2 regions of the Lysinibacillus sp. C5.1 genome follow, and region 1 is predicted to be linked to the other one. Evidence: riboswitches for the same ligand, from Rfam matches in the RefSeq annotation. Region 1 holds a riboswitch; the other holds the start of a gene.
The links. A riboswitch is a leader RNA that binds a small molecule or an ion and turns the genes downstream of it on or off. The one in region 1 is predicted to bind S-adenosylmethionine.
Positions count from the first base shown of each region.

Region 2: it holds a riboswitch for S-adenosylmethionine, as region 1 does, so the genes downstream of both, I5435_RS18100 (methionine ABC transporter ATP-binding protein) here and I5435_RS20415 (bifunctional homocysteine S-methyltransferase/methylenetetrahydrofolate reductase) in region 1, are expected to answer to the same signal.

Region 1 covers NZ_CP066226.1:4,153,276-4,157,494, forward strand. The annotation lists gene metH (methionine synthase) at 1-961, opposite strand, end outside; gene I5435_RS20415 (bifunctional homocysteine S-methyltransferase/methylenetetrahydrofolate reductase) at 954-2,801, opposite strand; SAM riboswitch class I at 2,891-2,990, opposite strand; gene hemG (protoporphyrinogen oxidase) at 3,110-4,219, opposite strand, start outside.
Region 2 covers NZ_CP066226.1:3,680,165-3,684,383, forward strand. The annotation lists gene I5435_RS18090 (MetQ/NlpA family ABC transporter substrate-binding protein) at 1-526, opposite strand, end outside; gene I5435_RS18095 (methionine ABC transporter permease) at 594-1,262, opposite strand; gene I5435_RS18100 (methionine ABC transporter ATP-binding protein) at 1,252-2,280, opposite strand; SAM riboswitch class I at 2,364-2,468, opposite strand; gene I5435_RS18105 (thioredoxin family protein) at 2,525-2,836, opposite strand; gene I5435_RS18110 (toprim domain-containing protein) at 2,851-3,192, opposite strand; gene gcvH (glycine cleavage system protein GcvH) at 3,391-3,771, opposite strand; gene I5435_RS18120 (arsenate reductase family protein) at 3,853-4,206, opposite strand.

The sequences.
Region 1 (4,219 bases):
CATGACCATGTGTAGCTTCAGGTAATTGACGTGGCTTTGCATCCTTCAGTACTTCTCTAATTGCTGCAATATGGGCTGGTGTTGTCCCACAACAACCACCGACAATATTCAGCCAGCCTTTTTCCGCAAAACCTTTTAATTTTTGTGATAGGGATTCGGGTGATTCATGATAGCAACCTTCCTCATCCGGTAAACCTGCATTCGGATAACAGCTAATATAGCCAGTAGAAAGCTCTGCTAGTGAACGAATATGGTCGGTCATAAATTCTGGACCAGTTGCACAGTTTAAACCGACTGAAAGCGGCTTAATATGTTCGATTGATATGTAAAAAGCATCAATTGTTTGCCCTGCTAATGTTGTACCCATCGGTTCAATCGTGCCGGATATCATCACCGGTAATTCTTTGCCCGTCTCTTTAAACGCACGTGACACCCCTAGTGTCCCCGCTTTTACATTGAGCATATCTTGACTCGTTTCAAGTAGCAGTACATCTGAACCTGCTTCAATTAGAGCCTTTGCCTGTACATAAAAGTTTTCTTCTAGTTCATCAAAGGTAATACCGCCAGTGACTGATAACGTTTTCGTCGTTGGGCCCATCGCTCCGGCAACGAAACGTGGCCATTCTGAAGTAGAAAATTCATCCACTACTTTGCGTGCAATTTCCACAGCACGTTTATTAATCTCTTCCGCCTTAGCCCCAAGATTATATTCATTTAATACGAGAGGTGTACCGCCAAACGTATTTGTGCAAATGATATCCGCACCAGCTTCTAAATATTTTCGATGAACCTTTTCAAGCACATCGGGTCTAGTTAATACAAGATTCTCGTTACATCCATCAAGCTCCTCACCACCAAAATCTTCTGCTGATAAGTTTTCATTTTGAAGCATTGTACCCATTGCGCCATCCAGAATTAAAATTCGTTTCTCTAGTTGCTCTTCAATCAAGTGCTTAGCCATCTATACTTACTCCTTTTTTCTGTTCATCCAATTGTCCGATAAATTTCATTAATTCAAGCGTCATATCATAACGTAAAAACGGTGTAATTAAATAAATACCATTAAAATATTCTGCCGCTACTTCTACTAACTCTTTGGCAATTGCAATCCCTTCTAATGTTGAACGTTCTTTATCTTCACCACACGCCTTCATACGTGATAGTGCATCGTCTGATAATTTAATCCCTGGTACTTCATGATGTAAAAACTCGGCGCTCTTATAGCTCGTTACTGGCATAATACCAATATAGATTGGGGCGTCTAAATGCTTTGTTGCTTCATAAATTTCCACAATTTTTTCTTTTGTATAAACAGGTTGAGAAATAAAATAATCCGCACCATGTTCAATCTTTTTCTCTAAGCGTGCTACTGCACGATCTAATACACGAACATTGGGGTTAAATGCTGCCGCAACAGAAAAGTTTGCTTTCTTACGAAGTGGCTTACCGGAAAATGATATCCCCTCATTCAACTGTTTAATTAATTGAATAAGCTCCATGGATGAAACATCATAAACACTTGTGGCACCTGGGAAGTCTCCTACCTTTGTTGGATCTCCAGTAACCGCTAAAATATCATGAATGCCAAGTGCATTTAAGCCCATTAAATGGGATTGTAGACCAATTAAGTTACGGTCACGGCACGTAATATGCGTCAACGGTCGTACACCATGTGTCTCCTTTAATAACGCACCCATAGCGACATTACTAATGCGGGGAGACGCAAGCGAATTATCAGCCATCATCACGACATCTGCACCTGCTTCATATAATTTTTTTGCCCCTTGAATAAAACCGTCAATTTCTAGATGTCTTGGAGTGTCTAACTCTACGATAACCGAACGTTCGCGCTTCACCTTTTCATGTAGCGGTTCATATGTCGCAGGTTCCGCTTCCCGCACAATCTCTACTTTTTCAGGTTTCGTATACTTTGCTTCAACCGGCGTTAACTCTTCTAAATATTTCTTCGCAGCTGCTATATGCTTAGGTGTCGTACCACAACATCCACCGATTAAACGAACACCTTGGTCACGCAATGCAACTGCCGCTCGGCCAAAATAATCAGCTTCTGACTCATAAACGACACGCCCATCCTCTAAATCTAGTAGTGACGCATTTGGATATGCTGACATAAATGCTTTATCAGGAAGCTCCACACCTTCAAATGCTTGAATTGTATGATGGGGACCTAAACGACAATTGACGCCTACTACATCTGCACCAAGAGCTTGTAACTCATGTAATGCTTGATTTAACGTCATTCCATTTTGCAACACACCCGGCTCATGCATGGATACTTGTGCAATAATTGGTAGCTCTGTTTTGCTGCGTAACATTTTTAACGTTGCACTTAACTCTTCAAAATCATAATACGTTTCAAGTAAAAGACCATCAGGATTGCCTGCAAGTAACACATTTGCTTGTTCTTCAACAGTCAATAATATTTCCTCTAATGTAGCATCACTTTTACGAATGCCACGGATGCCACCAATTGTCCCTAAAACAAATTGCCCGCCATCAGCTGCCGCTCGTTTTGCAATCGTGATTGCCGCTTCATTAAATTGTTGCACTCGTGATTCTAAGCCGTAACGTGCTAATTTAATCGCATTTGCACCGTAAGTATTGGTCTGAATGACATCTGCACCAGCGGCTATATATTCTCTATGAATTTTTTCAATTAACTCCGGTCTTTGTACATTCATTTCCTCATGACAGTACTCTAAGCCGTAACCATATAATACTGTACCAATGGCTCCATCCGCAGTAAGCACATGTGTTTTTAACTTTTCTAGCAATCCCATAAATCGTAGCCCTCTCTTTCCTTGTATCCAAAATATAAAAAGCCTTCTTTTACAAAAAGAAGGCTTTAACGAATCGCAATTGTTGTTCCTTCTCATCTTCGACCAATAAGGTCTTCTGGATTTAGCACCTGACATAAGTTGGTTGCTGAAGCTTCATAGGGCCAGTCCCTCGGCTTCTCTTGATAAGAATATAGTATGAATTTTTCAAATAATTAAAAGAATCATATCGTTTACAGGCGATAGAGTCAAGACTATTTCACTTAACAAAGAAGATTTCTCACGAAAAAAATATTATTTTAGCTTTAACTTCACCGTGATACTAGTTTTTCCGCAAGCGCTTCGCCTATTTTTTTACCATTTTGAATACAAGCACCAATACCTACGCCGAAATATGAGCAACCTGCTATCGATAAGTTGGGATACCGTTCTGCAAGCTCCGCTGTTAAGCCTTTCAACGCCTCATGATGTGCCAAATCGTATTTTGGCATTTGATCGATCCACTTGGCTACATTTACAACCATTGGTTTTTCATCAATGCCTAAACTTTTCTTTACATCTTCTAATGCTACAGCTGTCAATTCTTCATCTGTCATCATACGTAATGTTTCATACGCAGGGTTAATGCTCTTATAAAAGAGGCGCACGAGCAATTTGCTATTAGCAGATGTATGTTTCCATTTTCGGCTTGTCCATGTTGCGGCATTGCATTGTACATTCGAGTTATGTGACACAATAAAGCCTGTCCCATCTGCCGGTAACACTGCGTCCGGTACATCAAAGCCCAAGTAAATGGTGATGGCAGAGGCTGTAGTAAATTCTTTAAAATAGCGATCCAAAGATGGGTCCTGTAATAAGCTTTGTACGGCTTCATTTGGCAGTGCTAATACTATGTGCTCAGCCTCAAACATGCTTCCATCTGCTAATGTAATTGTATAATGTTCTTCCTGTTTTTTTACATTGGTTGTCGCTACGCCTTTAATAATTTCTACATTTGTTAACGTTTCTTCAAGACGATGGATAAGTGATGATAAGCCCTGTTTAAACGAAATAAACTTTTTGTTGGAAGCTTTTACAAATTGTTCGCGATTTGCCTCAAAACCTTTAATAATACTACCGTACTCATTTTTATAGTCGATTATGTACGGTAAGGTAGATGCTATCGACAGTTGATGGAGGTCACCCGAATATACCCCAGCTAATACTGGTGCAATTTGATTTTGTACAAGTTCTTCCCCTAAGTAATATGTTAAAAACTCACCGATTGAGCTGTCCTTAGTAAAGCCTTTATTCGGCATTGTTAAATCTTGTAATGCCTGTTGTTTACCTGCTTCTGATACTAGTGTACTCGCTTCAAGAGACGCTAAACTCATTGGAATACCGAATGTTGAATCAGCAGGGATCGCATGTAATTCGTCATT
Region 2 (4,219 bases), 470 kb from region 1:
CGATACCATCTTTTAATTTAATTAAGCCTTTTGCTTCTAATAATGACAGCATACGACCATGGTCTGAAACAGAATTAGATAATAAGATTGTTGCACCTTTAGGAAGGTCTTCAAGAGATTTATATTTTTTAGAGTAAATACCGATTGGCTCGATGTGTACACCGCCAGCATTTACAAAATCATAGTCATTATCTTTAATTTGTAAATTTAAATAAGGGATATGTTGGAAATAGTTTGCATCAATTGTTCCAGAATCTAAATCTTGGTTTGGTAATACATAATCTTGGTATGTTTCGATTTCTAAGTCAATGCCTTCTTTAGCTAAAATCGGTTTTGCTTTTTCTAAAATAACTGCGTGAGGTGTGTTAGAAGCACCTATTTTTAATGTTACTTTTTCTTCAGTTTTTGCACTGTCGTCTGCCTTATCTCCAGTTGTTGAACCTGCTTCATCTTTGTTACCAGCACCACAAGCTGCTAAAGCTAGTACAAGTACTGATAAAAATAATCCTGCTAATAACTTCTTCATTTGTCTACACTCCCTTTATTTTGTTCAAACAATAATATGTTAGCGGTAAATAACCGGTATAACCTTTTTAACGTTTGTCTGTTTTCGAAGTAATCATATCGCCAATCCATTGGATAATAAATACGACTACTAAGATCAAAATAGTTGCCATTAATGTCACATCTTGGCGATTACGTTGGAAGCCATCTAAAAAGGCTAAGTTTCCTAGACCGCCAGCACCAATAATACCAGCCATTGCTGTATAGCCAACAAGGGCAACAGCCGTTACCGTAATCCCAGAAATAAGTGCTGGTAATGATTCTGGAATTAGTACTTTCCATATAATCGTGGACGTTTTTGCACCCATTGAGCGCGCTGCTTCTATAACGCCCTTATCAATTTCTCGTAGTGCAATTAATACCATTCGTGCATAGAATGGTGCTGCACCGATAATAAGTGCTGGTAAAGCTGCATCTGCTCCACGGATTGTTCCAAGTAAAAACTTTGTAAACGGTATTAGTAAAATAATTAACACGATAAATGGTATCGAACGGAATATATTGACGATTGACCCCGTTAAAAAGTTTACGATTTTATTTGCCCATAGTTGGTTCGGGCTCGTTAAAAAGAGGATAATACCAATGGCTAAACCAAGTATGAACGTGATGACCGTTGAGATAGTGGTCATATAAAGTGTTTCATATGTGGCAGACCACATTTTTTCCCAGTCGACATTCGGAAAGAGATTAGTTAGCATCTGCAATCACCTCCGTTTGTACTTCAACTGTATTCAAATAATTTAATGCAGCTGCTACATTTGTCTCTGAGCCATCAATCTGCACAACAAGTGTGCCGTATGCGCCGTTTTTAGTTTGTGAGATATTACCATGAACAATACTAATTTCTACATCAAACTGCTTCACTAAATGCGATATTACGGGCTGCTCTGTTTTTTCTCCTACAAAGACAAGCTTGACCAATTGCCCTGTAGGATAATTCGCTCTAAGCTGTGCAACAGTCTCCTGCGTTTCCTTCGTATCAGTAATTTGAGAGACGAATTTTTTTGTAATTGCCGCTTGAGGTGCTTGGAACACTTGCAATACTTCACCGCGCTCTACAATTTCTCCAGCTTCCATCACCGCCACACGATGACAAATTTTGCGAATAACATGCATTTCATGCGTAATTAACACAATGGTTAAGCCTAATCGTTCATTAATATCAACTAGTAAATCGAGAATTGCATCTGTAGTTTCTGGATCAAGTGCAGATGTAGCTTCGTCACATAACAAAACTTCTGGATTATTGGCAAGGGCTCGCGCTATACCAACCCGTTGCTTTTGACCACCTGATAGCTGTGAAGGATACGCTTTATCGCGACCTTCTAAGCCAACGAGTGCAATTAGTTCTTTCACGCGTGCTTCTCGCTCACGCTTAGAAACGCCTGCTATTTCTAGTGGAAAAGCAATGTTTTCTGCCACTGTTCGGGACCAAAGTAAGTTAAAATGTTGGAAAATCATGCTTACCTTTTGTCTAGCATCACGGAGCTTTTGCCCCTTAATAGATGAAAATTCTTGATTATTGACCTTCACTGTACCTGTAGTAGGTTTTTCTAAACCGTTTAATAAACGAATCATCGTACTTTTACCAGCACCACTGTAGCCGATAATGCCAAAAATTTCACCTTTGTTAATCGAAAGATTTACATCTTTGACAGCAATCAATTCGCCATTTGCGGTTTTGTATTTCTTCGTAATATTTTGAAGCTGTATCATAGCGAATACTCCTTTTCTCATATAGAAAACCCCTTCTCTCAAGACAAGTAGAAGGGGTCACGTACTTTATACGCTAAACCGTTCTCTCATCTTTCAAAGATAAATCTTTGGGTGATTTGGCACCTTTTCACAAATGTGATGGTTGCCGGGCTTCATAGGGCACGTCCCTCCGCCGCTCTTTATAAGAGTTCGATATATTTAATAGTTTTTTAATATATTTGTTACTTTACCACGCTAGCAAAGTTCAGTCAATTGGTTTTTTTAACAATTCGTATAAAAATGGTACGGATTGAAAGGCATAAATCTTTTCAATAACCTCTCCTCCATCGCTAACAAGTAAACAAGGTACACTTTCAATTTGAAAATCAAAAGCTATTTGTTCTAAAAAATTGATATTTGCCTTGCCTATTTTTACCTCTGGCAGTAACTGTTCAATGATATTCATCATTTTAGATGCAACGGCACAAGTTCCGCACATCGGTGTATATAAATAAAAGGCAGTTTTGTCTCCAGACTGTACAGCCGTTTCCCACTGCTCTTTTGACCATTCTTCCATGATTTCACGCAACCTTACAAAATATATTCATTATGGATTGAAAAATGAGCACGCAATAAAATCGTCGCTAGCACTTTCCTCGGTGTTGTTTCTACTTCTTTATATGTTGGCATTGTCCGTAAATGCTCGGCCTCTGGATAATGTCTATCCATTAATGCACGTAGTTTATCGCCTGATGTATCCGCATCAAAAAATGTATAGAGCTCACAGCCCTCATATGGGTCGAGTAATTCTTCTAATTGATGCACACCAATTGTACCATTTGTACAAAGGATTGTAACATCTTCACTAAGAATAGGTTCAATTTGAAGCTTATCCGAACGGCCTTCCACGATTAAACATTTGCCTTCGAACATCACGCCACCCCCATTTAGACAGTTATCTACTACAGCATAACATTTGAATAACCGAATTTCATACTATTGCATCTCAACTTTTTAGCGTTTCCATTAATTCATGGCACTAGCAATTCCTAAGATTGCGCCGAAAAATTGTAGCATTATATAATAAAAAACGCCGGTAAATTTGCCGACGTTTTTCTATTACAGGCTTGTTTATTCTGCAATCAATTTTTCGTATTGCTCAGCTGTCATAAGGTTTTCAATCTCTGATGCATCAGCAGGCTCTACAACGATCATCCATGCTTTTTCATATGGTGATTCATTTACGAATTCTGGGCTATCTTCTAAGTCTGCATTTACTTCAACTACAGTACCTGAAATTGGTGCGTAAAGTTCAGAAACAGTTTTTACTGATTCTACGCTTCCGAATGGATCATCTGTTTTAATTTCGTCGCCAACTTGTGGAAGCTCAACGAAAACGATATCTCCTAGTTCTGATTGTGCGAAGTGAGAAATACCGATACGTACTTTACCATCTTCTAATTTTACCCATTCATGTTCTTCAGAGTAACGTAAGTCTTTAGGTGTGCTCATGCCAAAAACCCCTCCATAAATATGTAATATATTCACTATCAGTGTGCCATACTTCTTTCATAAAAACAAGGATAAAAGCAGTTATTTCCAAGCTTGCTCAAATTCTGTTTCTTTAAAACCTAACGTTACTTTTTTTCCATCTGTCACGATTGGTCGTTTAATTAGCATACCATCTGACGCAAGCAGTGTAAGTTGCTCATCTTCCGGCATTTCCGCCAATTTATCCTTCAATCCAAGTTCACGGTATTTCATGCCAGAAGTGTTAAAAAACTTCTTCAGTGGCAACCCGCTCGCTTGCCAATATTGCTTTAATTGTTCTTTCGTAGGTGCTTGTTCAACGATGTGTACCTCTTCGTATGAAACGCCATTGTCGTTTAACCACTTCTGTGCTTTTTTACAAGTTGTACATTTAGGATAATGGATAAATTGAATCATATTTGTAGGCTCC